4 regions of the Streptomyces sp. NPDC058457 genome follow, and region 4 is predicted to be linked to each of the others. Evidence: riboswitches for the same ligand, from Rfam matches in the RefSeq annotation. Region 4 holds a riboswitch; each other region holds the start of a gene.
The links. A riboswitch is a leader RNA that binds a small molecule or an ion and turns the genes downstream of it on or off. The one in region 4 is predicted to bind cyclic di-AMP.

Region 1 (7,025 bases), on a different contig from region 4:
GTGACGGCGAAGGACGGTACGGAGACGTGGTACTGCCACCTCTCGTCGTACCGTGTCGCCGCCGGTACGACCGTGAAGGCCGGCGATCCGATCGCGTACTCCGGGAACTCCGGCAACTCGACCGGTCCGCACCTGCACTTCGAGGTGAGGCCGGCCGGAGGCGCCGCCATAGACCCGCTGCCGTGGCTGCGCAGCCACGGGCTCGACCCGACCTGACCTGGCCGATACCACCGGGCCCCGCCGCAGCGGGGCCCGGTGGTACTACAGCTTCTCCACCGGCGCGTACCGCAGCAGCAGCCGCTTCGGCTTGGCGTCGCCGAAGTCGATCGTCGCCTCCGCGTTCCCACCCGTGCCCTTCACCGCGACGACCGTGCCGAGGCCGAACTGGTCGTGGGTGACGCGGTCGCCGACGGCCACCGAGACCACCGGCTTCTCCGAGGTCCGCCGGGTGGCGAAGCCGGACGCGCCCGAGGCCGAGGAGCGCGAGCGGGTGGAGGAGAGCGAGGCGGCCACGCCCGCCGCGGGCCCGGCGGAGACCGGCGCCATCGCCCCGGTCCGCTTCCATTCCAGATAGGCGCCCGGGATCTCCTCCAGGAAGCGCGAGGGCGGGTTGTACGACGGCTGGCCCCAGGCGCTGCGCATCGACGAACGGGTGAGGTACAGCCGCTCCCGCGCACGTGTGATGCCGACGTACGCGAGCCGCCGCTCCTCCTCCAGTTCCTTGGTCTGGCCGAGGGCGCGCATGTGCGGGAAGACGCCGTCCTCCATGCCGGTCAGGAACACCACCGGGAATTCGAGGCCCTTGGCGGTGTGCAGGGTCATCAGGGTGATGACGCCGTCGCCGTTCTCGTCCTCGTCGGGGATCTGGTCGGAGTCGGCTACCAGGGCCACCCGCTCCAGGAAGGCGGCGAGCCCGGCCGGCTGCTCGCCCTCGCCGGTCTCCTGCTCGAACTCCAGCGCCACGGAGGCGAGTTCCTGGAGGTTCTCGATGCGGGTCTCGTCCTGCGGATCCGTCGAGTTCTGCAACTCGGCCAGGTATCCGGTGCGTTCGTAGATCGCCTCCAGGACCGTGGCGGGTCCGGCGCCGGACTCCACGACCGTACGGAGGTCCTCCATCAGCGTGTTGAACCGCTTGACCGCGTTCGTCGACCGGGCGGCCATGCCGTACGCCTCGTCGACGCGCCTGAGCGCCTGCGGGAAGCTGATCTTCTCGCGCTGGGCGAGGGCGTCGATCATCGCCTCCGCGCGGTCGCCGATACCGCGCTTGGGGACGTTGAGGATGCGCCGGAGCGGGACGGAGTCCTCCGGGTTGGCCAGCACCCGCAGGTAGGCCAGGACGTCCCGGACCTCCTTGCGCTCGTAGAAGCGGACGCCGCCGACGACCTTGTACGGCAGGCCGACACGGATGAAGATCTCCTCGAAGACCCGGGACTGCGCGTTGGTGCGGTAGAAGACGGCGACATCGCCCGCCTTCGCCTCGCCCGCGTCCGTCAGACGGTCTATCTCCTCGGCGACGAACTGCGCCTCGTCGTGCTCGGTGTCGGCGACGTAGCCGGTGATCTGCGCGCCCGCACCCGCGTTGGTCCACAGGTTCTTCGGGCGGCGGGACTCGTTGCGCTCGATGACCGCGTTGGCCGCGCTCAGAATCGTCTGTGTGGAGCGGTAGTTCTGTTCGAGGAGGATCGTCGTCGCGTTCGGGTAGTCCTCCTCGAACTGGAGGATGTTGCGGATCGTCGCGCCCCGGAAGGCGTAGATCGACTGGTCGGCGTCGCCGACGACGCAGAGCTCGGCGGGCGGCAGGTCGTGCTCGCCGGGCGGGGTGTCCGCACCGTGCGCGCCGGTGCCGACCAGCTCGCGCACCAGGGCGTACTGGGCGTGGTTGGTGTCCTGGTACTCGTCGACCAGGACGTGCCGGAAGCGGCGGCGGTAGTGCTCGGCGACGTCCGGGAAGGCGCGCAGCAGGTTGACCGTCGTCATGATCAGGTCGTCGAAGTCGAGGGCGTTCGCCTCGCGCAGCCGCGACTGGTACATGGCGTAGGCCTGGGCGAGGGTCTTCTCGAAGCCATCGGTCGCCTGAACGGCGAAGTCCTCCTCGTCGATCAGCTCGTTCTTGAGGTTGCTGATCTTGGCGCTGAAGGACTTGGGCGGGTAGCGCTTGGGGTCCAGGTCCAGGTCCCGGCAGACCAGGGCCATCAGGCGCTTGGAGTCGGCCGCGTCGTAGATCGAGAAGGAGGAGGTGAAGCCGAGCTTCTTGCTCTCCCTGCGGAGGATCCGCACGCACGCGCTGTGGAACGTCATCACCCACATCGCGTTGGCGCGCGGGCCGACGAGGTGCTCGACCCGCTCCTTCATCTCGCCCGCGGCCTTGTTGGTGAAGGTGATCGCGAGGATCTGGCCCGGGTGCACCTGGCGGGCGCCGAGCAGGTGGGCGATGCGGTGGGTGAGTACCCGGGTCTTGCCGGAACCGGCGCCGGCCACGATGAGCAGCGGGGAGCCGGCGTGCACGACGGCCGCCCGCTGGTTCTCGTTCAGCCCGTCCAGGAGGGCGGCCGGGTCCGGGGCCGGGCGGGCGGCGCCGTCGCGGTAGTAGGCGTCCCGGTCCGGGGGCACGTCGAACTTCCCGCCGAACAGATCGTCCGGAATCGACTCCGGAGCGTGCTCGTCCTCGGGCGGCGGCGGAGGTTCCTCGTCATGGCCGCGGGGGGCCTGGAGGCTCGCCAGGAAGCTGTCGTCAAAGAGGCTGCTCATCGCTCTCCGAGTCTAGGGCGCCCCACCGACAACCGGCCGCCACCCCGAAAACTCGCCCGGGTGACCGAACGGATCCGCTACGTCACGGCAGGCCGGCGCACGCCGCTGACCCGCGAGCGCCCACCGCGAACCACTGGCACCCTTCCAGGCAAGTCACCCATAACATCCCAAATGACCCTGCCTGAACGAGTCCCGACAACAAGGTCACGAAAATGTATCGGGCATATCGCACATCAACCTTCACAGAGGCCACACGAGTTGGTTAGCGTGCCGGGCAGGCCGTACGACCTCCACCGGCGAACATCGCCGGGCCGCACGGCCTCCGCCGAGTCCGGGGCGCCGCCGCGCATCCGGAGCCGGGGACCCACACCGATCCCGGGGTGAATCGGTCCCGACTCCCCTCAGGGGAGCGGACCGTAGGGCAACCCTTCCGAACCACCCGCCCGAACCCGACAGCTAACTCGGTAGGCGGAACACTGGAAGGAGTCGCCTCAGTTGGCGTCGCACCGCAAGTCCCGGCCGTCAGGAACGCGCGCGGCTGGCATACGCACTCCCGCGCTGGCCACCGCCGCCCTCACCTCCGTGGCCCTGTTCTCCCAGACGGCCGAGGCCGCACCCCCCGCGGACGGCAAGCCGAGCCTGGAGGAGGTGGAGAAGAAGGTCGACGCCCTCTACCGGCAGGCCGAGTCGGCGACCGAGAAGTACAACGCGGCCAAGGAGCGCACCGGCACGCAGCGCAAGCAGGTCGACACCCTGCTCGACGACGTCGCCGAGCGCACGGACCGGCTGAACAAGGCGCGTGAGGAGCTGGGTTCGTTCGCCGCGGCCCAGTACCGGACCGGGGCCGACGCCCCCGACACGGCGACCTTCCTGCTCGCGGACACTCCGCAGGACTACTTCGACCAGACGCAGCTGATGAGCCGGCTGACCTCGCGCCAGAAGGGCGCGGTCGACGACTACGTCACACAGCAGTCCGCGACCATGAAGAAGCGCCAGGAGGCCGCCCGGAGCCTCGAAACGCTCACCGAGACGCAGGACGAACTCAAAACCGCCAAGACCACCGTCCAGACGAAGCTGGCCTCCGCGCGAGAGCTGCTGTCGCAGCTGACGGCCGCGGAGAAGGCCCGGCTGGCGGCGATCGAGAAGCAACAGGAGGAAGCGGCGGCCCGCAAGGCGGCGGAGCTGGCGAAGCAGCAGGCCGCGGCCGCCGACCAGGAGGCCTCGTCGTCCTCGTCGCCCTCGACGTCCAGCGGCTCCTCCTCCGGCTCCTCCTCCGCCTACGCCACGAAGGCCGCCAAGGCGATCGCCTTCGCCCGCGCGCAGATCGGCAAGCCGTACGTGTGGGGTGCCACCGGCCCCGGCTCCTACGACTGCTCCGGGCTCTCCCAGGCCGCCTGGAAGGCCGCGGGCGTCTCCCTGCCGCGCACCACCTACGACCAGGTGAACGCCGGCACCACCGTCTCCCTCGCCGACGCCCGCCCCGGCGACCTGGTCTTCTTCTACGACGACGTCAGCCACGTCGGCATCTACATCGGCAACGGCATGATGATCCACGCCCCCAAGCCCGGCGCGTACGTCCGGGAGGAGTCGATCTACTACGGCGGTGAGTCGATCATCCACAGCGTGGTACGCCCGGCCTGATCCGTCGGGGGCGCCCACCACCCATCAGGCGCCCCCAGGCACTCCCCCCGCACCTGCTCTCACCTCAACGATCCGGGCGCCATCGCGCGCATCCGTCTCGCGCGCGCCCCGGCCGCTTCTGCACACCCGCTCTCACCCCACCGCCGCAAACACCACCCCGCGCATCCCCGTCCCCCCTCAAGCGCCCCTCAGTCGCTCCCCACGCCCTCTCACACCCGACCGACCCCGAGCGACGCGCGCTCGCGCCCCTGTCCCGCGACCGCGGGGTATTCGGGCCGCACACGCGCGTGGCCCGTTCGTGCCGCGGTCGGCCCTCCCTAGCATCAGCGGCATGTCCGGTATTTCCCCCCTCCGCGCCTGGTGGGCGCAGCGTCCGCCGGCGGCCGGGGCCGCCGTGATGGCCACCGGCATCATGTCGGTGGGGTTGCACCTTGCGGAGGCGGAGACCGTGTCCCGGGTGGCGCTGGTGGCGGCCTGTGTGATGTGGGCGGCGCTGGCCGCGGACTTCGTCGTACGGCTGGCGCTCGATCGCCGGCGGTGGGCGGCGGAGGCGCGGACGCCGGGCGCGCTCACCGCCGTGGCGGCGACGACGGTGCTGGGGACCCGGTTCTCGGCGCTCGGGTGGCAGACCCTCGCCGAGGCTCTGCTGGCGCTGTCGGCAGTGCTGTGGCCGCCGCTGCTGGTCCTCGTCGTGCGGCACTGGAAGCCGCGGATGCCCGGCGCGGTGTTCCTGGCCTGTGTGGCCACGCAGGGCCTGGCCGTACTGGGAGCGACGCTGGCGGCGGCCGTGACGACGGCGTGGCTCGCCCACCTCTCGCTGGCCCTCTTCTGGCTGGGGCTGGCGATGTACGGACTCGCCGTGCCCCGGTTCGAGTGGCGGCAGATCGCCGAGGGGCCCGGTGACCAGTGGGTGGCGGGCGGCGCGATCGCGATCTCCGCACTGGCCGGGGCGAGGCTGCTGGCCGCCGACAGCGCGCGGCTGTACCTGTGGAACGACGACGACCGAAGTGTCCTGCGCGCGGTGACGGCCTGGCTGACGGTGGCGGCCGGCGCGGCGGCGGCCGCCCGTACCGGCCTCAGGAAGGCCCGCTGAGGATGCCGAGGATCAGGTCCACAGGACGGCGATGAAGATGTTCGCCACCGTGAGCAGGCCCACCAGCCCGAAGGCGCCCTTCTCCACCTTCTCGTCGTCCCGTTTCACGTAGACGAGCCCGAGGATCACGATCAGCAGGGCGAGCTTCACGCCGATCTTGAAGGTGTTGACGTGGTGGTCGTCGGCCTCGTTGAGACCGACCAGGATCACGCCGGTCACGAGCATGGTGAACGCGCCGTGCAACATCCCGGGGACGAACCGGGCCGTGCCCTGGCCCATCGCCTTCATCTGGGTGAGGAAGCCGCCGAGAAGCGCGGCGATGCCGATGATGTGCAGGCCGACGAAGAGATGGATGAGTACGTCCATGACCCCGGAGCCTAATCAGGGCGGTACGGGGCGCCGGGCACCGGCCCCTCCCTCCGCGCCCGCCGCGCCGCATATATGCACCCCATAGCACCCCGCGTCCCCCGCCAGCCCCGGAACTGCCTCTTCGGTCATCCCGTCCCGAGAAGCCGACGGCTCCGGACCGGAATCCCGGTCATATACCGTCGGGTAACGATCCGGTCACGCCAATTCCGCGCATCGCGTTACCGAGCCGACACACGCGGGCCTAGCGTCCTCCCCCAGGTGACCGACTCCCCACCGCCGCCCGGGCCAGGGGCGGCAGTCGGACACCTCCGCCGAGAAGGTCCGGCGGCGGTCCGTTCCCCCTGTGCGGGCCGCCGCCGGACGCGCAATCCGCAGTCCCCCGCGGCCGTACGGGCGCTCCCCTGGCGTTCGGACGGGCGGGACTGCGGTCGTACGAAAGGACGGGACAGTCCAGGTGGCAGCGCACCGCAAGCCCCGACAGCGCTCGCTCAGCGGCAACACGGCCCGCACGGCCGCCACCCTCGCCCTGGCGGGCGCGGCCACCGCGACGGCTTTCGAAGGGACCGGAAACGCCGAGCCCCAACTGACACCGGCGCAGGTGAAGGCCAAGGTGGACCAGCTGTACCAGGAGGCCGAGGCGGCCACCCAGAAGTACGACGGAGCGAAGGACAAGGCCGATTCGGCCGAGCGGCGGCTGAAGTCGCTGCAGGACGAGACCGCCCGCGCGCAGGACAAGCTCAACTCCGCCCGGGACGCGCTCGGTTCGACAGCGGCCGCGCAGTACCGCGCCGGTGGCATCGATCCGGCCTGGCAGCTCGCGCTGTCCAGCGACCCCGACCGGTACCTGGACGACGCCGCGTTCGCCGAGCGGGTCGGCGACCGGCAGGCCGGGGCGGTGGCGCGGGTGCGCGGGCAGCTGCGGGAGGTCGAGCAGCTGCGTGGCGCGGCGCACGTGGAGCTGACCTCGCTGCGGTCCCGGCAGGCCGAGCTGAAGCGGCAGAAGACCGCCATCAACGGCAAGCTCGGCGAGGCCCGGCGGCTGCTGTCGCAGCTGTCGCCGGGGCAGCGGGCGGCGGTCGCGGCGGACGACGGCACCGGACGTGCCTCACGCTCGGCGTCGGACGCCCGCGCCCCCCTGACCGCCGGCAGCGTCGCCGCCCCCGACTCCCGTGCC
Region 2 (7,025 bases), on a different contig from region 4:
GGAAGGGATAGCCCTCCGGTGGGCGGGCGCGGTCCCTGAGCCGGTAGACGCGGGTGCGTTCCACCGGGCCCCGGTAGGGGTCGAGGGCCCGGTCGACGTCCGCCCGGGCCTGCGGGATCACCGTCTCCAGGTGGTCGATGTAGACGCGGAGCAGGTGGCAGAGCGGGAACTCGCGGGTAGGGCCGGAGTAGTCGACCCGGTACCGGTTGGGGTGCGGGGCGCCGGGGCCGTCCAGGACCGGGACGATGTCGTGCCGGTTGGTGATGCCGGCGACCCAGGTGCGCGGGTCGGCTGGTCTGCGGTCGTCGGCCCGCGCGCCGACGGCGACCACGTGGGTGACCCGGTAGGCGCGGCAGAACTCGTCGTCCTGTGCGAGGTTCAGCAGCGCGGTCCCGCCCTCGCCGTGCCCGATCAGCGCGAGGTCGGCGCCGCGCGGGATGCCGTGGTCACGGATCGCCAGCAGGATCGAGCGGGTGTACGGCGAGTCGGTCAGGAACAGGTTGCGCCAGGCGCCGGCGAAGTCCTGCGGGGAGTCGTCGCGGGGGCGGCCGGGGGCCGTGCCGGGCGCCTGGACGACGTACCGGAGCACGCCGTCGGGGCCGCGTACCTCCTGGACGAGGACGCGGCCGTCGCCGGCGAGCACGTCGATGTTGCGCAGGAAGCCGAGGAAGGAGCCCTCGGTGGCGATGGACCGGGCCTCCTGGGCGGACAGTTCGACGACCTGGGCGGCGCCCTCGCCCCGGCCCGGGGCGGAGAGCCGGGCGGCGTCGAGGCCCCCGCCCGGGACGGCGGTCAGCTCCCGGCCCGCGGCCAGTGCCCAGGCGGTCTCGTCGCTCAGCGGGTCCTCGTCCAGCAGGCCCCGGACGGCGAGGAGTTCGGCCAGGATCGGGGCGAGCGCGGACAGGGAGCGCTGGGCCCCCTGGTCCTTGAAGAGGGCCCGCAGCGCGCGGACGGCCTCCGGGTCGTGGTCGGCGGTGACGGCGTCCGTCAGCCGTCGTATGCCCGGGTCGTGCCCGAACTCGGGGTGGTCCAGGAGTACGGCGGCGATCCTGAGCCGCAGCGAGCTGACCGCCACCTGCGCGGCCAGGCTCTCCCGGCCCAGCGCCTCCCCCGCCGCGCCGAGCAGATGTCCGACGCCGTCCGGCGCGACGATCGCCGAGCCGCCGAGGCCCTGCTTGTTGGTGAGCGTCCGCAGCAGCGCCCAGCGGGCGGCCAGGCCGGTGCGCGGGCGGCGGCGCGCGGAACCCGTCAGCGCCGGGGAGAACAGGACGGAGCTGGTCCGCGCGGAGACCTCGCGGATACCCTCGGCGACGGCCACCACGTCACGGGCGCGGTCCCGCAGCATCTCCTTCGCGGGCGGCCCGGAGGCACGGCGATGCGCTGCCATCCGACGCTCCCTGGGATCGACGACATGGCCTGGTCCCATCGTGTGCCCTGGATCCGGCGCCCGCACCTTCGTCCGTCCGGGTGACCCGCCCCCGGAGACAGGTCAGGCGTCGGCGGCGAGGCCGGCGGCGACCGTCGCGCCCAGTTCCCAGCACGCCTCGATGTCGGCCTTGCCGGGCTCACCGGTCACCGTGACCGGTTCGGCCGCCCGGCGCCAGCCGAGGCCGGTGGTGATGGAGTCGAGGGCGCGCAGGGCGCCCGTGACGTCGTTGCCGCCGTGCACATAGGCGCCGAAGGGGCGGCCGCGCGTCTCGTCCAGGCAGGGGTAGTAGATCTGGTCGAAGAAGTGCTTCAGGGCTCCGGAGAGGTAGCCGAGGTTGGCCGGGGTGCCGAGGAGGTATCCGTCGGCCGCGAGCACGTCGGCGGCGGTGGCGGACAGCGCCGCCCGCCGTACGACCCGCACGCCCTCGATCTCCGGGGTGGTCGCCCCGGAGACCACGGCCTCGAACATGGCTTGGCAGTGCGGTGAGGGCGTGTGATGGACGATCAGCAAGGTGGGCACACCGGCACCCTGCCGTGCGGTGCCCGCCGACGGCAAACGGCTGCGGGCGGCGCTCAGGGCTGTACGGGCATGCTCCAGCAGTTGGAGACGGCCGGTACGCCGGACAGCCGGGCCGTGAGCCAGGCGATTGCGTCGCCCTGGTCGGTGAGGAGGGGTTCGAGGTGGTTCAGCAGGGCGCGGCCCGCGTCCGGCAGGAGGACCGGCACGTAGGTGACGTTCGCGCCCTCGTCGCACCAGTTCACCGCGAGCCGCCGCGCCTGCGCGTGCGGGACGAGGTCGTCGCTGACGCCGGTGGCCAGCCGGACCGGGCTCGTCGGCGCGGTCCTGCCGATGCGCTGTTCGTCGAGGAAGGTCTGGAGGGCGGGCTCCTCGGCGACGACCTCGGAGATGGAGCTGCCGTCGTTCGTCCAGGCGGAGCTGTGTACGGAGCCGTAGGCGAGGAGCGCGTCCCCGACGCACATCGTGGACAGGTCGGCGAGGGCGGCCCGGCCCGCCGCGCCGAGGTGGGCGTCGACGATCGGTCCGAGCGCCGGGTCGGCCTGGACGAAGCCGTTGACCGCCCAGCCGAGGGCGCCGGCCAGGTCGCTGCCGTCGATGGCCGCGGTGACGGCGGTGAGTTCGGCGGGCGGGGCCCCCGCGTAGGTGCCGGAGAGGGTGATGTCCGGGGCGTAGGCGGGCTGGAGCTCGGCGGCCGCGGCGGCCGCGCCGCCGCCCTGGCTGTAGCCGAACAGGCCCACCCGCGAGGCGGCGGTGACCGAGGCGCCGGGGAGGTTCCGGGCGGCGCGTACGGCGTCCAGGACGGCGTGGGCGCCGTCGAGCCGGTTGACGTAGGTGTGGAGCCGGTCCGTGGCGCCGAGCCCGACGTAGTCGGTGACGACGACCGCGACGCCCTCGGCCAGCAGCCGGTAGATCGACAGGTCCTCGTAACCGACGGACACCGTCTGGCCGTTGAGGACCAGTGGGTACTGCAGGCCCATGGAGGCGGCGCACTGGTCGCCCTGTCCCATGGTGCCGGGGGCCAGCGCGACCAGCGGGCGGGCGCCGGGGCCGAGCCAGGGTGCGGTGGGCTCGATGTAGGCGCCGGTGACGGCGACGGGGTCGCCCGCCGAGTCGGTGGACTTGTACATCAGCCGGGTCGCGCTGCCCGGCAGCGGGCCGGGCAGGCTCGGCAGGCTCAGGGCCAGCGGGAGGGGTTCGCTGCGGACGAGGGCGCCGTCGGCCGTGGGCAGGGGGGCCGGCGGGTCGTAGAAGGCGGGGATGGTGACACCCCTGGAGACCTCCGCCTGGGAGGCCGTGGCCTGCAGGGTCTGGAGGCAGAGGCAGGCGGCAGCGGCGAGGGCGGTGGCCAGCAGGCGAACGCGGGCAGGCATGGGGAACCTCCTGGACGTGCTGGACGTGGGAGGTGCGGAGGACGTCCCCGGAGCGGCCGACGGGGCGGGTGCGGTTTACCCGACGGTAACGAGAAATGCCTTACCGGCGGTAGCAGCCGTCAGGTTACGGTTCAGTAATGTGACGCGCAGTCAACAGCGGTCCCGTGGACGCACATTCGCCCGAGAGCCCCGTCGACATGCACCCGGGCGGGCCCGACAGCGCGGAGCACGATGAGATGCTCCGCGCGTTCGAGCCCGCCCGGGACGCGCCGCGCGCGGCGTTCGAGAAGGGTCAGACCGAGTTGCGCCGGGTGCGCCACAGCAGCGCGCCCCCGGAGGCCAGCAGCAGCCCGCCGAAGACCGCGGGCCACAGGTGGGCGCCGGTCTCGGCGAGACCGCCCTGGACCGCCTGGGGCTCGGTCTGGGAGCCGGTGGCCGGGGTCTCCTGACCGGCCGGGGCGGCGACCGCGGTGTCGGTCGGCGTGGCGGCGGCAGCAGTGGTCGGCGCCTCGGTGTCGGGCCGCTGCGTCGGCTTGCTGATGACGCCGCCGCCCGACGACTTCGTGGTCGACGTCTTCTTCGGCGACGCGGTCGCGTAGACCCTCGGCAGCTCGGTGCCGCCGGCGGCGGGGGTGGAGGCGCTGTCCGAGGCGGGGGCGGTCTCGGTGACCGGGGTGTCGGCCGGGGGCTCGGACGACGGCTGCTCGGTCACCGGCTCGGACGGCTCCGCGCTCTGCGTCTCGGCCGGCGGGGCGACCGGGCTCGCGGTGTCGCTCCGCTCGGACGGCTCCGCACTCTCGGCCGGCGGCTGCTCGTCGGCCCCCGCACCGCACTTGCGGCCGGAGTTGATGCAGTCGACCATCTTCCGCATCAGGCTCTCGTCGAAGACGTTGATGAAGTCGCCGTGGTCGGTGACCGGCTTGTGCAGCTGCTCGGGGAACGAGTCCACCGCGAACAGCGGGACCGTGCGGCCGCCGTCCTGGAGGCTCGGCGCGTCCACGGCGTAGACGATGCGCTGCACCAGCTGCGGGATGGCCTGGAATCCGGCCGGGCAGCTGCCGTCGGGGGCTTCGAAGGCCACATGGGTGCGGTGGTTGGCGCTGTCGATGTTCCGGCCGTCCCAGCAGCTCTGGAACCTGAACGTGCGCACGACGTCACTGCCCGAGGGGCAGAGCGGGTACTTGTCCTTGAGCTGCCGGTCCTCGTAACCGGTACAGCTCCAGGAGGCGTTGGCGTTGGCCGGGCCGTTGACGAACGCCTTGGCGTCACCGGTGATGATGCGCAGCAGCCGCGGCATCTCGGTGACCTTGGAGGTCGGGTTGCCCTCGAAGGTCAGCGTGACCTCCTTGGCCGTGACGATCTGTCCGGCGTTGCCCTCGGTGCCGCCGCCCGGCTTGTCGGCGTCCCGCTCCTCCTTGCCGTTCTGCAGCCGCAGCACGGGCCAGTAGTACGTGGATTTGTCGCCCTGGTCCGCGCAGCTGGTGGCGGCGTTCGCCAGGTCCTGGTCGCTGGCGAAGGCGTTGTTGGACTGGTTGCCGATGTAGTCGTGGAAGTGGTGGGCGCCGTTGGAGACACCGGGCGCGACGATCACGTTGTCGGAGTTGAACAGGCCGTTCGCGTTGACGCCGCAGCTGGAGGAGAAGGTGCCGGTGGAGCCGCCGGACTGTTCGGCCGGGGTGTTGGCATTGGGCTGCACCGAGGTGATGTCCGCGTAGTCGGCGGCGACCGGGCCGTTGCCGCCCTGGCCGCCGGCGCCGGTGCCCTGACTCGGCGCGGCACTGCCCTGCCCGCTCTGGCTCGGCGTGGCACTGCCCTGGGGGGCCGCGGACTGCCCGTCGCCCTGGTTGGAGGAGCGCAGGGTGCAGGCGGCGAGGTCGTCCAGGCCCTGCGGGCGGTCGCCCTCACGGCCGATGGCGTCGGCGATGCGCTGGAGCGACTCGGACCGCTTCTCCTTCAGCGGGTTCATGATCGTCTGGTCGGCGAGGCCGGGGTTCTGCTCGATCGCCGCGGCGGACTCCGTGAGTTGCTGGTAGGCCGCCACGATCTGCTGGTCCAGCTGGGCGAGTTCGTTGTCGACGTCGGCCCGCGCCCCGTCGGGTACCGCCGTCAGCCGGCCGCCGACGTCGGGGCAGTAGATGGTGGGCGCGGACAGCACCTGGCCGGTGGCGACCTGGGCCTGCTGGTCCCCGCCGCCCTCGGTGGCCGAGGCATAGACGTTCACCGCGACCAGTCCTCCGCCGCCGAGCATCAGGGCGACCGCTGCGAAGGTCGCGCGTTGTGCGCCGGTCGGGCGTCTGCGCCTGTTGCGTCTCAAGGTCGTTCCCCTGCGTCTCGTGGTCGGCCGGACATGGAAATCCCCGGCCTTATACGGGCCGCGGCGCCACTGTGTTCAACAGACCCACGAATTCACGGCGACCTCACAGAAAGCGCGTGTTCCGGAACAGTTCCGGAACAGGGCGACGCGACCGACGGCAACGCCCCGGTGACCCAGAGAAAGCAATGGATGCGCGCGAAATGCCGTCCCGTGCGGTCGAGTTCCGAACGCTAAGACGAACATCACAAATACGTATCGGACATTACGCACTTCAACCTTCACACGAGTGACACAAGTTGGCTAAGTTGACGGGCAAGCCGCTCGGCTCCCCCCGGCGAATCCCGTCGGGCCGCGCGGCCTCCGCCGAATCCGGCGCCTCCCAGGGGCGTATCCGGAACCGGGGACCCAACCGAACCACTGGGGTGAATCGGCCGAACGTCCGTGAGGACGGCGGCCGTAGGGCATGCCTTCCGGACTTCACCGCCCGAACCCGACAGCTAACTCGGTAGGCGGAGTACGGAAGGAGCACGACCCCTCAATGGCGCCCGAGAGCCGTGACGAGGTTCGACAGCGGATCGACAGCCTCTACGACCAGGCCGAGAACGCCACCGGGAACTACAACGCCACGCGCGCGATGAGCGGGGGTTCGCGCTCCCGCGGTGTCCCGCTGTTCAAGCGGTCCCGTCGCGACGACCCGGGCCTCGACAACATCGCCCGGGAGTGGTTCGAGGGCGCCCGTTCGAAGCTGGGGCCGAGCGTCCCGGCCGCACTCCCCTCCGACCGGCAACCCGCCCGGCCCGGTCCGCGGCGGCCCGTCAGCGCCATGGCCGCCGACCTGCTCGGCCAGTTGGAGGGCTCCGGCCCGGCCCGGCTGGAGCTGACCGCGGGTCCGTCCGCGCAGACCGACATCGAGGTCGTCCGCGAGCCGCAGCGCCCGAGGCTGGAGCAGCGCGCGGTGGCCGCGCTCGAACCGGCCCCGGCAGCCCAGCCCGTGCCGACCGCACAGACCCCGTGGCCCACACCCGAGGCCCAGGCCGCGGCGCAGCAGTGGGCGGCGGCTCCCGCCGTCGGCATACCGAGCCAGCGGACCGACAGCGGCTCCTTCCGGGCCGACGCCCTCGCCGCCACCCGCGCGATCCCCGCGGTGACCGAGACGGGCGGCATCCCGATCGTGTCCGCGACCGACACCGGTACGTTCCGCATCATGACCCCGGGCGGTACCGGCGCCAGCCGTGCCACACCCCCGGCGGACCCGACCGGCTTCCGCGTCATGACCCCGGGCGGCTCGGGCACCGGCGGCTTCCCTGGTACGCCTCCGATGGACGCGGGCCCCGCCCCCGCCCCTGCCCAGGCCGCGGCTCCGACTCCGGCGGACACCAGCGGCTTCCGCATC
Region 3 (7,025 bases), on a different contig from region 4:
CCCCACCACGCCCCCGGGGTGTCCGTCCGGCACACCCGGGCCAAGGGGGAGCCGCGGTTCCCGGACGGGCCCAGGGCCGATCCCGCCGGGTCGCACTTCGAGCGGCGGATCCGCAGCTTCCAGCCGCGCCGCAGCCGGGTCACCGCCGGACAGGCCGACGCGCTGCAGCGGCTGTGGCCCAAGTGGGGCCTGGACATCGACGGGCAGCGGGTCATCGACCTCGGCGAGCTGTTCGGAAACGGCAACCCGGTGGTGCTGGAGATCGGGTTCGGGATGGGCGAGGCGACCGCGCAGATGGCCGCCGAGGACCCGGGCGTCGACATCCTCGCCGTCGACGTGCACACGCCGGGACAGGGGAACCTGCTCAACCTCGCCGACCAGAACGGGCTGTCCAACGTCCGCGTCGGGAACGGCGACGCGATCATCCTGCTCCGGGAGATGCTGGCACCGGACTCGCTGGACGGACTGCGCGTGTACTTCCCGGACCCCTGGCCGAAGAAGCGGCACCACAAGCGGCGGCTGATCCAGGCCGAGTTCCTCGATCTCGCCGCGACCCGGCTGCGGCCCGGGGCGATCGTGCACTGCGCGACCGACTGGGAGCCGTACGCCGAGCAGATGCTCGAAGTGCTCGACGCGCACCCGGAGTTCGAGAACACGCAGGCCGACGGCGGTTTCGCGCCACGTCCGGCGCACCGGCCGCTGACCCGTTTCGAGGGCCAGGGACTGGACAAGGGACATGTGGTGAACGATCTGCTCTTCCGTCGCGTACAGCACCGGGTGCCGCAGAGCGAGCAGCACCGTCAGGAGTCACCTCGTTAGGGTCGATGCCGTGGCCACCTCCCCGCCGCCGTACTCGCCGTACCCGCAGCATCCGTCGTATCCGCCAAATCCGTCACATCCGTCACATCCGTCGTACCCACCGGACCCGGCCGACGACGGTCTGCGGCATCCCCGCTGGTGGCAGCGGCGCTGGGTGCGGTACGGGGCGCTGGGCACGCTGCTCGCCCTCTCCGGCCTGGTGATCCTCGCGCTGGTGCGGGAGCAGACGGGGACGGAGGGCTTTCTCGTCGGGCTCGGGCTCGCCGTCCTGCCCGTGCCGCTGCTCATAGGCGCGTTCCGATGGCTCGACCGGGTGCAGCCCGGCCCCTGGCGGAACCTGCTGTTCGCCTTCGCCTGGGGCGCCTGCGCGGCCGCGCTGATAGCCATCGTCGCCAACAGCTTCGCGACCAGATGGATAGCGACGGCGACCGCGGATCCGAGCAGCGCGGACCGGCTCGGGGCGACCGTGATAGCGCCGGTCGTCGAGGAGTCGGCGAAGGCGGCGGCCGTGCTCCTCGTCTTCCTCTTCCGCAGACGGGACTTCACCGGGATCGTCGACGGGGTGGTGATAGCCGGGGTCACCGCCACCGGGTTCGCGTTCACCGAGAACATCCTCTACCTCGGTACGGCCTTCGGGACCGACCAGCTGACCGGTGACAGCGGGATCGCCTCCGTCACCGCCGCGACGTTCTTCGTGCGCATCGTGATGTCCCCGTTCGCACACCCGCTCTTCACCGTCCTCACCGGCATCGGTTTCGGCATCGCCGCGCTCTCCGGGGAACGGCAGCGGGCGCGGCGGGTGCTGGTGCCGCTCGCCGGACTGCTGCTCGCGATGAGCATGCACGCGTTCTGGAACGGGTCCTCGACGTTCGGGCAGTACGGGTTCTTCGCCGTGTACGGCATGTTCATGGTGCCGTCGTTCGGGCTGCTGGCCTGGCTGGCGATCTGGACCCGGCAGCGGGAGCTGCGGACCGTGCGGGAGGAGTTGCCGGCATACGTCTACGCGGGGTGGCTGGGGACGGCCGAGCCGTTCGTGCTCGGGTCGATGCGGGCGCGGCAGATGGCCCGGGAGTACGCCGCGTACCACTTCGGGAAGGCGGCGGGGAGGGCGGTCGCCGAGTACGAGGGGTACGCGACGACGCTCGCGCTGCTGCGGCGCCGGGGGCAGCGCGGGCGGGCGGGAGCCGACTTCGTGGTGCGGGAGCGGGAGCTGCTGACCGAGCTGTGGAGCCGTCGGGAGCTGGTGCGGCCGGCCCTGGAGTACGCGGCACGGACGGCTGCGCCGGGCGGGTGGCCGGGGTACGGCGGCTACGCACCGCCGGCCTACGGGACGCCGGGGTGGTACGGGGCGGCGGTGCCGTACCCGGCCTACAACCCGTACCGGAGTTAGTGCTTCGGGTTGCGGAGGATTCGGCACCGCCGGGATGCGCCACGGGGGCTGAGCGCCGTTGCGGCGGAGAAGAAAAGGGAATGCGAGTCCCGGAAGAGGAGAAGGAAGGGGGACCGAAGCGGTCAGGCGGAAGCCGTCGTCAGCCTTGTCAGTTCCTCGTCCGTCAGGTTCAGGTCCGCCACGCCCAGCAGTGCCGGGAGCTGTTCCACCGTGCGGGCCGAGGCGATCGGGGCCGCGACGGTGGGCTGGGCTGCCAGCCAGGCCAGGGCGACCGTGGGGATGGGGGCGGAGTGGGTCTCGGCGATCTCGTCGAGGGCGGTGAGGACCTTCTGGCCGCGGTCCGACTCCAGGTACTGGGCGGCCCGGCCCGCTCGCGCGCTGTCGACCGTCGTACCGGGGCGGTACTTGCCGGTGAGGAAGCCGGCGGCCAGGGCGAAGTAGGGGACGGCCGCGAGGCCGGTGCGGGAGGCCAGGTCCTGGAGGGGGCCCTCGTAGGTGTCGCGGGAGACCAGGTTGTAGTGGGGCTGGAGGGCGACGTACCGGGCGAGGCCCTCGCGGTCGGAGAAGTCCAGGGACTCCTGCAGCCGCTCCGGCGTGATGTTCGACGCGGCGATGTGCCGGACCTTGCCGGCCCGCACCAGCTCGTCCAGCGCGCCGATGATCTCCTCGACCGGGACCTCGGGCTTGTCGAAGTGCGTGTAGTAGAGGTCGATGCGGTCGGTGCCGAGGCGGCGCAGGGACGCGTCGGCGGCGGCCTTGATGTTGGCGGCGGACAGGCCGAGGTACTCGGGGTGCTGGCTGACCTTCGTCGCGATGACGACGTCGTCGCGGTTGCCGCGCGCCTTGACCCACTTGCCGATGATCGTCTCGGACTCGCCGCCCTTGTTGCCCTCGATCCACGCCGTGTACGAGTCGGCGGTGTCGACGAAGTTGCCGCCCGCGGCGGCGTAGGCGTCCAGGACGGCGAAGGAGGCGGCCTCGTCGGCGGTCCAGCCGAAGACGTTGCCGCCGAGGGCGAGCGGGAAGACCTCCAGGTCGGAGGCGCCGAGCTTACGGAGGGCGGGGGAAGCGGAAGAAGCACTCATGCCTCACTTCAACACGCGTCACCGGGCGCCCCATCTCGGCGCAACACGAAGTTCTTGTAAAGGCGCACGGTACGAGGCTCACCGCCTGCACGAGGCTCACCGCCCGCCCGAGGCTCACCGCCTCCCCTGGGCGCGGCACGCCGAAGGCCCTGACGCCGGGGGGTTGCCGTCAGGGCCGCCGGGGACCGGCCGGTGGGGTCCGGGTCAGGGGTTGAGGCCCTTGCCGCGCAGCCAGGTCATCGGGTCGATGGCGGTGGCCTGGCCGTTCGGGTGGACCTCCAGGTGGAGGTGCGGGCCGGTGACGTTGCCGGTGGCGCCCACGCGGCCGATGACGTCGCCCGTGGAGACCTTCTGGCCGACCTTCACGCCGATCGAGGACTGGTGGCAGAACCACAGCTCGGTGCCGTCGTCGAGGGTGATGATCGTGCGGTAGCCGTAGGAGCCGGCCCAGCCCGCCTCGGTGACCGTGCCACTGTGCACGGCCTTGATCAGCGTGCCGGTGGGCGCGGCGAAGTCGAGGCCGGTGTGGTAGCCGGAGGACCACATGGAGCCGGCCTGGCCGAAGGTACCGGTGATCGTGTACGAGACGACGGGCAGCGTGTACTGCTTGGCCAGCTCGGCGAGCCGGGCCTGCTCGGCCTTCTGCTTCGCGGAGGCCTCGGCCTTCTCCTTGGCGTCGGCGGCCTTGGCGGCGGCCGCCTTCTCCGCCTTGGCCTCGGCGTCGGCGACCGCCTTGTCGGCGGCGGCGACCGCCTTGGCACTGGCCTTGGTGTCGAGCTGGTTCTGCTGCTGCGCGGCCTGGGCGATGATCCGGCTGCGCAGCGCCTCACCGGCGTCGGAGGAGGACGCGGAGGAGTCCCCGTCGGTGGCGGTCGTCGTGGTGACGCTGCTGAGCGCGGTCTGGGTGGCCTGGTGGCCGGTGCCCTCGCCGAGCAGGGAGCCGACGGAGGACGGCAGGTCGGGCAGGGAGATGGAGACCGGCGGCTTGCCGGTGTTGGCGCTGGCCATGCCGCCCGCGCCGACGGCGGCGATCACGCCGACGCCGAGAACCGTGGAGCTGCGGGCGAGCCCGCCGCCGCGCTGCTTGGCGACCCGGTGCCGGCCGCGCTCCGAGGCCAGGGACTCCTCGGTGGGGTTCCACTCCTCCCAGGGGCCCTCGTCGGTGCGGTAGCTGCCGTAGCCGAAGGTGTCGGGTTGACGCTGGCTGGGCACGAACGGGGCTGTCGGAGCAGGCCGGTTGGACGCCACGCGGGCGTACTCCTTTCCTTCCGTCGCCTACCGGGTTAGCTGACGGGTTCGGAGCGGGAAGGTCTCCTACGCGCGTATACCGGCCGTTTCCTACCCGGCGGTAGCCGTGCGATTCACCCCAAGGTGGTGGTTCCCCGGTTCCCTTGCGGGATTCGGCGCGTGCGCACGGAGCCGTCGCGGGTGACGGCTGGGACGACCGCGCTGCGTTATCGAACGTTAATAGACCCAGCTATGAGATTCCAAGCCGTTCGTCTTGATCATTAAGCTTTCAAAGCTTGGACTTACCTGCCACGATCGGTCAAAAACGGTCGAGTTGGCAGTGCTCGCTGCTCAGCTCAGGAGTCACACAGGTTTTGATGGTGACTCAGTTGTGATGCGGAGGGCGGCCGTCCGAACACGATGTGTGACACAGCACTGGGCAGGCGCACACGGCCGACGCACACGGCCGACGCACAGAGCAGGCGCTCAGGGCCGCCGCACCGCGAGCAGCGCCATGTCGTCCGTCATGCCGCCACCAGTGTGCCGGCGCACCTCGGCCGCGAGCCGGGCCAGCAGCGCGCCGGGGGCGGTGACGGTACGACCGGACAGCCGTCGCTCGGGGTCGTAGAACCGGCCGTGCGCGTCCCGGGCCTCGGAGAGGCCGTCGGTGTGCAGCAGCAGCGTGGCCCCGCTCGGGAACACGTGCTCGGCCGCCCGGTCGGGCCACGCCCCCAGCTCGCCCATCCCGAGCGGCAGCGCGGACTCCGGCGCCCGCACCGGGCACACCTCGCCGTCGCCGTGCAGCAGCAGGGGCGGCGGATGACCGCGGTTGACGACCCGGAGCGTGCCGTCGCCGTGCGGGAGTTCGGCGAGTACGGCGGTGGTGAACCCCTCGTGGGCGTCGATGCCGCCACGCCGGACGCCCTCACGCGCCAGCGCCCGCTCCAGCCGCGCGGCCACCGCCTCCAGCGTGGCCTCCTGCTCGGCGGCCTCCCGGAACGCGCCGATCACCACGGCGACGGCGGCGACCGCGCCCATGCCCTTGCCGCGCACGTCGCCGACGACCAGCCGCACGCCGTACGGCGTGTCCTGGACGGCGTACAGGTCACCGCCGATGAAGGTGCCCTCCTGGGCCGCCTCGTAGCGGGCGGCGATCTCGAAGCCGCCGATCCGCTCGGCGGGCTCGGGCAGGACGGCCCGCTGGGCGGCCTCGGCGACCTCTCGGGCGGAGGCGAGGCGCTGGTCGCCGATGCGGACGATCCGGTTGATGCCGGCGGCGAGGACGGCGACGGTGACCACGGTGACGACTTCGGTCACGGCGTCGGCATCCGGGAGGACGGCGAACCGCGCGTGCACGGCGTAGGTGGCGAGGAGCGCGGCCAGACCCGTGAGGACGGTGGTGCGCAGGGAGGACAGGGGCGCGGCGATCAGCGGGGCCGCCGTGAAGAAGGGGACCGCGGTGAAGGGCTGGGGGGTGAGGACGTCGTAGCAGACGCCCGCGCCGATCAGCAGCGCGGGCAGGTAGCGGGCGAGGGTGGGGGCGGATGCCTGGCCGTGCTGCTCCGCCTCTGCACGGCTCGCCACACGACCCCCCTGATGTCCCATGTGTCCGACGTGTGCGACGTCTCCGGTGCGCTCGACGTGTTCGACGCGCTTGACGTGTTCGACGCGTCCGATGTCTTCGATGCCTGTCCGTCCAGGTTTGCCGCTGCGAGCGGGTGGGGCGAATGGTGTGGGCCGGGCGGATGAGTTTGGACGTGTGTGATGAGGAACACGTGCCTGGGTATGACTCAGGGCCGGAATCCTCGATTGGATTCCGGCCCTGAGTTTCAGTAGCGGGGACAGGATTTGAACCTGCGACCTCTGGGTTATGAGCCCAGCGAGCTACCGAGCTGCTCCACCCCGCGTCGGTGACACCAGCATACGCCATCCGAAGAGGGGAAGTCACACGGGTTGAGACGCACGGGGGCGGCGGAGCCTTCGACGGGGTCAGCGGACGCCGAAGCGCCGGGCCCGGGCGACCGCCTCCCGGGGGCCGCCGTCGAACGGCCGGCCGTGCCCCGGCAGCAGGACGGTCTCCTGGGACAGCCCGGCGATGGCGTCCAGGGACGCGAGGGCGGCGGCCGAGTCATGGGTGAAGGCGCGGCAGACCAGGCAGGGGCCGGTGTGCCCGGTGAAGGCCTCCTGGGTGACCAGGGCGTCGCCGGTGAAGAACAGGCCCTGGTCGGGGAAGTGGAAGCCGGTGCTGCCGGGGGTGTGGCCGGGCAGCGCGACCGCCAGCGGCCGCCCGGGCACGTCGTCCAGCCGCGCGCCGTCGCCGAACGTGCGTGCCCGGGCGGGCGCCGCCGCGGTGAAGGCGCCCTGGCGGGCCATGGACACCATGGTGGCGAGCGCGGCGGGACGGCGGGCGAGGTACGGCAGCGGGGAGCGTTCGGACCTGGCGTGCCGCATGGCCTTGCGCGGTCCGTCCGTGAGCATGGCCCGGTCGTCCTCGTGGACCCACA
Region 4 (7,025 bases):
CTGCGGGGCTGGACGTCGAGGCGCTGCTGCGCGCGCGGGACGCGTACGGCACCGTCGACCGCGCGGTCCTGCGCCCCGGTGACGTGGAACTGCCGGGGGACGCCTGGCTGTCCGCCGACGTGGAGGTGCTGGTGCCGGCGGCGGTGTCGTACGCGATCGACACCGACAACGAGCACCTGGTCACCGCCCGCTGGATCGTGGAGGCGGCCAACATGCCCGTGCTGCCCGAGGCGGAGGAGCGGCTCACCGCGCGCGGGGTGACGGTGCTGCCGGACGTGGTGGTGAACTCGGGCACCAACGCCTGGTGGTGGTGGACCCTGTTCGGCGACATCGGCCCCGACGCCGACGAGGCGTTCGCCCACACCCGCCGCTCGATGCGGGCCCTGGTGGAGCTGATGCTGGACCGCGCGGAGTCCGACGGCACGACCCCGCGGGCCGCCGCCCATGCCCTGGTGACCGACCGGCTGCCGGTGATCGCGGAGCGGTTCGGCTGGTACCGGTGACGCGACGCGTGCTCAGCGGCGCCCGGCCCTCAGGACGAGGAGCAGGGCCAGGAGCAGGGCCAGCAGAGCCGTGAGGGCCGTGCCCTGCCAGCCGAGTGCGTCGAGCAGGGGCGCGGCGACGGCCGTGCCCACGGCGCCGACCGTGAAGTACACCACGAGGTAGACACTGCTGAGGCTGCCCGAGCGGGCGGGGTCGAGGGCGATGACGCGGCTCTGGTTGGCGGCCTGGGCGGCGAAGCAGCCCGCGTCGAAGATGGCCAGGCCGAGGGCGGTGAGCCACGGGGTGTCCAGGCCCGTGGCCAGCAGGGCGGTGCCGGCCGCGGCGGCGACCACGGAGCCGCTGATCACCGTGCGCGGGCCGTACCGGTCGGTGAGGCGGCCGGTCAGCGGGAGCGCGGCGAAGCCGAGCAGCCCGGCCAGGCCGTAGAGGCCGATGGCGGTCGGGCCGAGGGAGTGCGGCGGCTGGGCCAGGTCCAGGGTGAGGGCGATCCAGACGAGGTTGAAGGCGAAGTACCAGAGCGCTCCGGCGGTCACCGCGCGGCGCAGCCGCGGCTGGTGCAGGAGCAGCGGGGCAAGGGCCGTCAGGGTGGCACGGTAGCCGCGGTCGGTGTGCGGCCGGTGCCGGGGCAGGAGCGTGGCCGCGGCGAGCGCGCCGAGCAGGGCGAGTGCGGCGAAGACGAGGAGCATCCGCCGCCAGCCGAGGGCGTCGGTGAGGGCGCCGCCCGCCAGCCGGCTGAGCAGGATGCCGGCCGACATGCCGGCGGCTACCAGGGCGACGCCGGTTCCGCCGCGGCCCGGCCGGGCATGGCGGCCGGCGATGTTACCGGCCTGGGCGGCCACGCTCGCGGCGGCGCCGATGAGCAGATAGGCGGCCAGGAGCACGAACGCGTCGCGCGCGGTCGCGGCGAGCGCGAGGGCCGCGGCCAGGGCGGTGAGCTGCGCGGTGACCAGGCGGTTGGGGGCGAGGTGGTCGGTGAGCGGCAGCAGCAGGGCGAAGCCGGTCATACAGCCGGCGAGGGCGGCCGTCGGCACCAGGCCGATCACGGAGAGCGGCACGTCGAGGTCGGCGGCGACCGCGGTGAGCGCGGGCTGCACGGCGTAGTTGTTCGCGATCGCCGTCCCGGCTATCGCGGCCAGCAGGAACGTGCCGCCGCGTGGCAGCGTCCGGCTCATGGCCGCGCGTCGCGGGTGAGGACGACGGCGTAACGGCACTCGGCGCCGGTGGTGTTGGCGAAGACGCGCTCGGCGGGTGCGCCGAGTTCGATGGTGTCACCGGTGTCGAGTTCGTGGACCGTGTCGCCGTCGTGGAAGGTCAGCCGGCCGTCGAGGACCCAGACGAGCTGCCGCACGAAGGCGAAGGCCGCCGCCGGATACGGGACGCTGGCGCCGGCGGGCAGCCGGATCTCGGCGATCTCCGCCGGGAAGCGCGGGCCGGTGATCTGGCGGCGCCGGTAGCCGGTGCCGGGGTCGCGCCACTCGGCGGCGTCGGTGACGCGCCGCACGCCCGGGGTGTCGGCCGCGGGCTCCTGCGCACCCTCGGCGAGGGCCAGCAGCGAGGCGACGCTGAGCTGGAAGGCGGCGGACAGCTTGCCGAGCACGACCGCGGTGGGGCTGCTCTCGCCGCGCTCGATCCGGCTGATCATCGCCGGGGAGACCCCGGAGGCGTCCGCGAGCTGCGCCAGGGTCCAGCGGCGGCGCTCCCGTTCGGTGCGGACACGGGCGGCGATCTGCCGTACCAGGGGATCCGCCGATGGTTCTACTATGTTGGACATGAATCCAATATACGAGAGAAGCGTGGTGACCGTACGTCCGGCCCGTCCCGGTGACGGGGAGGCCGTCCGCGCGATCCGCAATCACGCGATCGAGCACTCGACGGCCCTGTGGACCGAGACCCCGCAGTCCCCCGCCGAGGGGGCGGCCTGGTTCGCCACACACCTGGAGCGCGGCTCGGCGCTCGTGGCCGAAGTCGCCGAAGCCCCGGGCGAGGTGGCCGGATTCGCGGTCTACGGCCCGTGGCGCGCGCTGGACGGCTACCGGCACACGGTGGAGAACTCCGTCTACGTCCGCGAGGGCAGGCACGGGCTCGGCATCGGCTCCGCGCTGCTGGGCCCCCTCGTCGCCACGGCACGCGAGGCCGGCCACCACGTGATGATCGCCGGTATCGAGGCCGGGAACGCCGCGTCGATCCGGCTGCACGACCGGTTCGGCTTCGAGCACGTCGGGACGGTCCGGGAGGTGGGCACCAAGTTCGGCCGCTGGCTGGACCTGACGATCATGCGGCTGCCCCTGTGACGGTCGCGCGGCTGCCGCCGCCCCGGGACGCCGACGCGGGCAGTGCGACAACCGATTAGGGTGACCGCGTGGCGAGAGTGCGGTTGAGTGTGGCCGAGCGGCGGGAGGAGCTGCTGCGGGCCGCCATCGAGCAGATCGAGATGCGGGGCGTGGCGGCGGTGCGGATCGCCGATGTCGCCTCGACCCTCGGCGTGAGCAACGCGCTGGTGCTGTACCACTTCTCGACGAAGGAGAAGCTGGTCGCGGCCGCCTTCACCTACGCCGCCGAGGACGACCTGACGCATCTGCGCAAGCTGCTGGGCCGCCGTACGTCGGCGCTGCGCCGGTTGCGGGCGGCGGTGCGCTGGTATGCGCCGACGGGGCAGGCGAAGGGCTGGCGGCTGTGGATCGAGGGCTGGGCGGTGGCGTTGCGGGAACCCGCGCTGCGGGACGTCACCAAGGGCCTGGACCAGCGGTGGAAGGCGGCGATCGCCGAGGTCATCGCCGAAGGGGTGGCCGCGGGCGAGTTCCGGTGCCCCGACCCCGCGGCGGCGGCGCTGCGGCTGACGGCCCTGCTCGACGGGCTCGCCGTCCAACTGACGTCGTACCCGGGTGCCGTGCCCCGCTCCCGGGCGCAGGAGTGGGTCGACGAGGCCCTGGCGCGCGAACTGGGGCTGCCGGAGGAGAAGTAAGGGGCGGCCCGCCGTGAGGCCACCCCTTACCTGCCCGTGCCGTCTCAAGCCACGGAAGCGATCCGCATCTTGATGTCGTCCGGGGAGAGCGCCCCCTTGGCCGTCACGTGGTCGCCTGACGACTCGCCGCGCAGTCGGCGCCCTATCCAGGGGACCAGGTACTCACGGGCCCAGTGCACGTCGTCGCGGCGGACCTCCAGGGTGCCGCGGGGCGGCAGCGGCGGCCAGGGCTGGTCCGGGTCGGCCGGCACGTCGACGCCGAGCGCCTGGCCGGCGCGCAGGGCCACGCGCGTGTGCCCCTCGGGCGAGAGGTGCAGGCGGTCGTCGTCCCAGGCCCGCCGGTCCTGCACGGTCTTCAGGGACCACAGGTCCAGGACCGGGCAGCCGTACCGGTCGGCGATGGCCCTGACGTGCCCGTTGTACGTGGCGATCTTGCCGCGCATGTGCTTGAGGACGGGCACGCCCCGGGTGTCGAACCCGGTGGTCACCAGCACCGTGCCGATGGCCTCGGTCAGTTGGGCCACGGCCCGCTCGAACCGCTCGGCCACCTCGTCGGGGTCGGTGCCGGGGCGGATGATGTCGTTGCCGCCCGCGCAGAAGGAGACCAGATCCGGGGCGAGTGCCAGGGCCTGCGGCACCTGGTCCGCCACGATCTGGTCGAGCAGTTTCCCGCGCACGGCTAGGTTGGTGTACTCGAAGTCGCCCTCGGGCCGGCGGTCCGACAGCAGTACCGCGAACCGGTCGGCCCAGCCGACGAACGCCCCGTCGGGGCCGGGGTCGCCGACGCCCTCGGTGAAGCTGTCCCCCACCGCCGCGTACGACCCGATCACTGATGCATTGTCACTCTTCGAATCGTCTCCCACATCGGACCATGATTCACCTTCGGCTGTGACCTACGCGACCGTAATAAGGGGTTGACGTTCGGTGAGATAAGACACTTTTAAATACTTTGCCAAGCCTGGAATAAGGCTCCGATCAGGGGCGTTGACGTGTCGATCGTCCAACGCCGAATGCCGGGCCCGGTGATCCGGGCCCGGCATTCGACGTGCGTGTCGGACCGGTGCGGGTGCCGGGTCAGCCGACGGCGAGGCCCTTCCAGCGGAGGTAGGCGACCGGGTCCACGTCCGAGCCGTAGTCGGGGGTGGTACGGATCTCGAAGTGGAGGTGCGGGCCGGTGACGTTGCCGGTGGCGCCGGAGAGGCCGATCTGCTGACCCGCCGTCACGGTCTGGCCGACCGAGACGGAGAGGGCGGAGAGGTGGCCGTACTGCGCGTAGTAGCCGTCGGCGAGCCGGATGACGACCTGGTTGCCGTAGGCGCCGCCCCAGCCCGCCGTGACGACCGTGCCCGCGCCGACGGCCTTCACCGGGGTGCCGGTCGGGACGACGAAGTCGACGCCCGTGTGGTAGCCGCTGGACCACATGCTGCCGGCGACGTGGTAGCCGGTGCCGACGGTGGCACCGGTGACCGGCAGGGTGAATCCGGACGCGGTCGTCGCCGAGCCGTCCGAGCCGTCCGAGGAGGAGGCCGATGACGAGGTGGACGACTGCGGGTTCGACGGTGCCTCGTAACGGGAGCCGGAGTCCGCGGTGTCCGTCGTCGCGGCGTGACGGCCGCCGAGCGTGAGCCTGAGGCCGGGGTGGATCAGCGAGGGGTTGTCGCCGACGGCCTCCCGGTTCTCGGCGTAGAGCCGGTGCCAGCCGCCGCGGACGTGGTGCTCGCGGGCGATCTTCGAGAGGTAGTCGCCGGGCACCACGGTGTAGACGCGGTGCGCGGAATGCGCGGCGGAATTCTTCGCGGCCGTCTCCTTCACCGCGGTCTTCTCGGCCGCCGGAAGCGACTGCATGGCCTTTTCGGAAACGGACTGCGAGGTGGCCGCGTGGGCGCCGGTGGCCCCCATGAGCGGCAGAGCCAGCGCGGCGCCACCGGTTCCGGCGACGGCCATCGAGCGGGTGAAACGCTGGGGCTTGGGGCGGCGGTGCTTACCCTTCGCGGGCATGGCGCATTCCTCTCCGACGCCTGCGAGGTGAGCTGTCGGGTTCGGGCTGGAGCTGCCCGGCCACGCTCCGTCACGCGGCTACACCCCTAGCCGTCCCGGGAACCGGAACAGGCGGTCATACCTGGTGGGTCCCCCGCTCCTGCCGGGCACGGGTGAGTGTGTGGGGACTCCGGCCGGCGGCAGGATTCGGCGTTCCGTCCGGAAGTGTGGCGAACGTAAGCGAGTAAGACGCACCCGGACAAGCGGCCGGTTCCGCCTGTCCGGTTTTCACTTGATCCGTTACCGGAAATCCCGGTCACCCTCCGTGAATTCCTGTCTATTCAGTTTTCCAACCTTCTCGCAAAGCACCGGAATTACGTGAGCATGACGCGCGACGGACGGTCACGAATATGACGCTCCTCACGCACGTCACGCCACGTCACCTCATTCCAGAGCGAGTTGTAATGAAGGCGCCAATTCGGGCAGATGCGTCAGATCCGGCGGAGTCGGATGACCGACGCATCCAGGTCACCCTTCAGTCCGGTGTGCAGCCCGTGGTGCAACAGGACGGCACCCCGATACACTTCGCCCGTTTCGCGGCATTCGTACGACGCCGCGGGGTCGAGGCCCTGCAGCCGCAGCGCCGGCGCCGGCTCGCCGTAGCTCTGGGCCTGCAGCCAGGCGAGGACGACGGTCTCGCCGCCGAGCGTGTACTGCACCGCGCTGAGCCCGCCGGTGGGCGGCCGCAGCCGGAACTGGTCGCCGCGCTGCACCAGGGGCCGGATCTCCTTGTAGAGCTCCACCCAGCGGCCGGCCTCGGCGAGCTCCTCCTCGGTCCACTGCGAGAGGTCGCCGCCGACCCCGAGCGCCCCGGCCATCGAGCTGATGAAGCGGAAACGCAGACTGCTGACCCGGCCGTTGAGCTGGTGGTTCGGACTGTCGGTGACCCAGGCGGACATCACCCGGGCGGGGTGGATCTGGCTGAAGCCGTGCTGGATGGCGAGCCGGTCCAGCGGGTCGGTGTTGTCGGAGGTCCACACCTCGTCGGTGCGGCTCATGATGCCGAGGTCGATCCGCCCGCCACCGCCGGAGCAGGACTCGATGGCGACGTTCGGGTGGGCCGCGCGGATCCGGTCGAGAAGGGCGTACAGCCCGCGGACGTGGTCGACCCACAGGCGCTGCGGGTAGGGCTCGCCGGGCCAGCCCGCGTCGGTGAAGCAGCGGTTGAAGTCCCACTTGACGTAGTCGATCGGGGCGCTCGACAGCAGGGTGTCGAGCTGCTCCCAGAGGTACTCCTGGACGTCCTCGCGGGCCAGGTTGAGGACGAGCTGGTTGCGCAGTTCCGTCCGCTTTCGTCCCTCCTGGTACTGCACCCAGTCGGGGTGGGCGCGGTACAGGTCGCTGTCCGCGTTCACCATCTCGGGCTCGACCCAGATGCCGAACTGCATGCCGAGGGCGTGCACGTAGTCGGCGAGGGGCTTGAGGCCCTTGGGGAAGCGGTCCGGGTTGGGCGTCCAGTCGCCGAGGCCGGCGCGGTCACTGGTGCGGGCGCCGAACCAGCCGTCGTCGACCACGAACAGCT

Region 1: linked by a shared signal. The riboswitch ahead of ACFWPS_RS10775 (NlpC/P60 family protein) and the one ahead of ACFWPS_RS08460 (peptidoglycan DD-metalloendopeptidase family protein) in region 4 are both predicted to bind cyclic di-AMP.
Region 2: linked by a shared signal. The riboswitch ahead of ACFWPS_RS24095 (hypothetical protein) and the one ahead of ACFWPS_RS08460 (peptidoglycan DD-metalloendopeptidase family protein) in region 4 are both predicted to bind cyclic di-AMP.
Region 3: linked by a shared signal. The riboswitch ahead of ACFWPS_RS37765 (M23 family metallopeptidase) and the one ahead of ACFWPS_RS08460 (peptidoglycan DD-metalloendopeptidase family protein) in region 4 are both predicted to bind cyclic di-AMP.

The regions. Positions count from the first base shown of each region.
Region 1 covers NZ_JBHXLU010000009.1:157,066-164,090, forward strand. The annotation lists gene ACFWPS_RS10765 (M23 family metallopeptidase) at 1-216, shown strand, start outside; gene pcrA (DNA helicase PcrA) at 262-2,748, opposite strand; cyclic di-AMP (ydaO/yuaA leader) riboswitch at 3,062-3,236, shown strand; gene ACFWPS_RS10775 (NlpC/P60 family protein) at 3,244-4,389, shown strand; partial or broken gene ACFWPS_RS10780 (hypothetical protein) at 4,721-5,431, shown strand; gene ACFWPS_RS10785 (hypothetical protein) at 5,495-5,848, opposite strand; gene ACFWPS_RS10790 (NlpC/P60 family protein) at 6,306-7,025, shown strand, end outside.
Region 2 covers NZ_JBHXLU010000030.1:102,510-109,534, forward strand. The annotation lists gene ACFWPS_RS24075 (hypothetical protein) at 1-1,387, opposite strand, end outside; gene ACFWPS_RS24080 (flavodoxin family protein) at 1,490-1,948, opposite strand; gene ACFWPS_RS24085 (lipase family protein) at 2,002-3,318, opposite strand; gene ACFWPS_RS24090 (DUF1996 domain-containing protein) at 3,611-5,566, opposite strand; cyclic di-AMP (ydaO/yuaA leader) riboswitch at 5,984-6,160, shown strand; partial or broken gene ACFWPS_RS24095 (hypothetical protein) at 6,171-7,025, shown strand, end outside.
Region 3 covers NZ_JBHXLU010000067.1:18,711-25,735, forward strand. The annotation lists gene trmB (tRNA (guanosine(46)-N7)-methyltransferase TrmB) at 1-819, shown strand, start outside; gene ACFWPS_RS37755 (PrsW family intramembrane metalloprotease) at 941-2,209, shown strand; gene ACFWPS_RS37760 (aldo/keto reductase) at 2,332-3,294, opposite strand; gene ACFWPS_RS37765 (M23 family metallopeptidase) at 3,499-4,542, opposite strand; cyclic di-AMP (ydaO/yuaA leader) riboswitch at 4,550-4,710, opposite strand; gene ACFWPS_RS37770 (PP2C family protein-serine/threonine phosphatase) at 5,008-6,126, opposite strand; tRNA gene ACFWPS_RS37775 (tRNA-Met) at 6,355-6,428, opposite strand; gene ACFWPS_RS37780 (MBL fold metallo-hydrolase) at 6,511-7,025, opposite strand, start outside.
Region 4 covers NZ_JBHXLU010000007.1:108,862-115,886, reverse strand. The annotation lists gene ACFWPS_RS08490 (Glu/Leu/Phe/Val dehydrogenase dimerization domain-containing protein) at 1-503, shown strand, start outside; gene ACFWPS_RS08485 (MFS transporter) at 516-1,676, opposite strand; gene ACFWPS_RS08480 (helix-turn-helix domain-containing protein) at 1,673-2,275, opposite strand; gene ACFWPS_RS08475 (GNAT family N-acetyltransferase) at 2,274-2,795, shown strand; gene ACFWPS_RS08470 (TetR/AcrR family transcriptional regulator) at 2,864-3,466, shown strand; gene ACFWPS_RS08465 (SGNH/GDSL hydrolase family protein) at 3,511-4,296, opposite strand; gene ACFWPS_RS08460 (peptidoglycan DD-metalloendopeptidase family protein) at 4,541-5,464, opposite strand; cyclic di-AMP (ydaO/yuaA leader) riboswitch at 5,469-5,629, opposite strand; gene ACFWPS_RS08455 (alpha-galactosidase) at 5,935-7,025, opposite strand, start outside.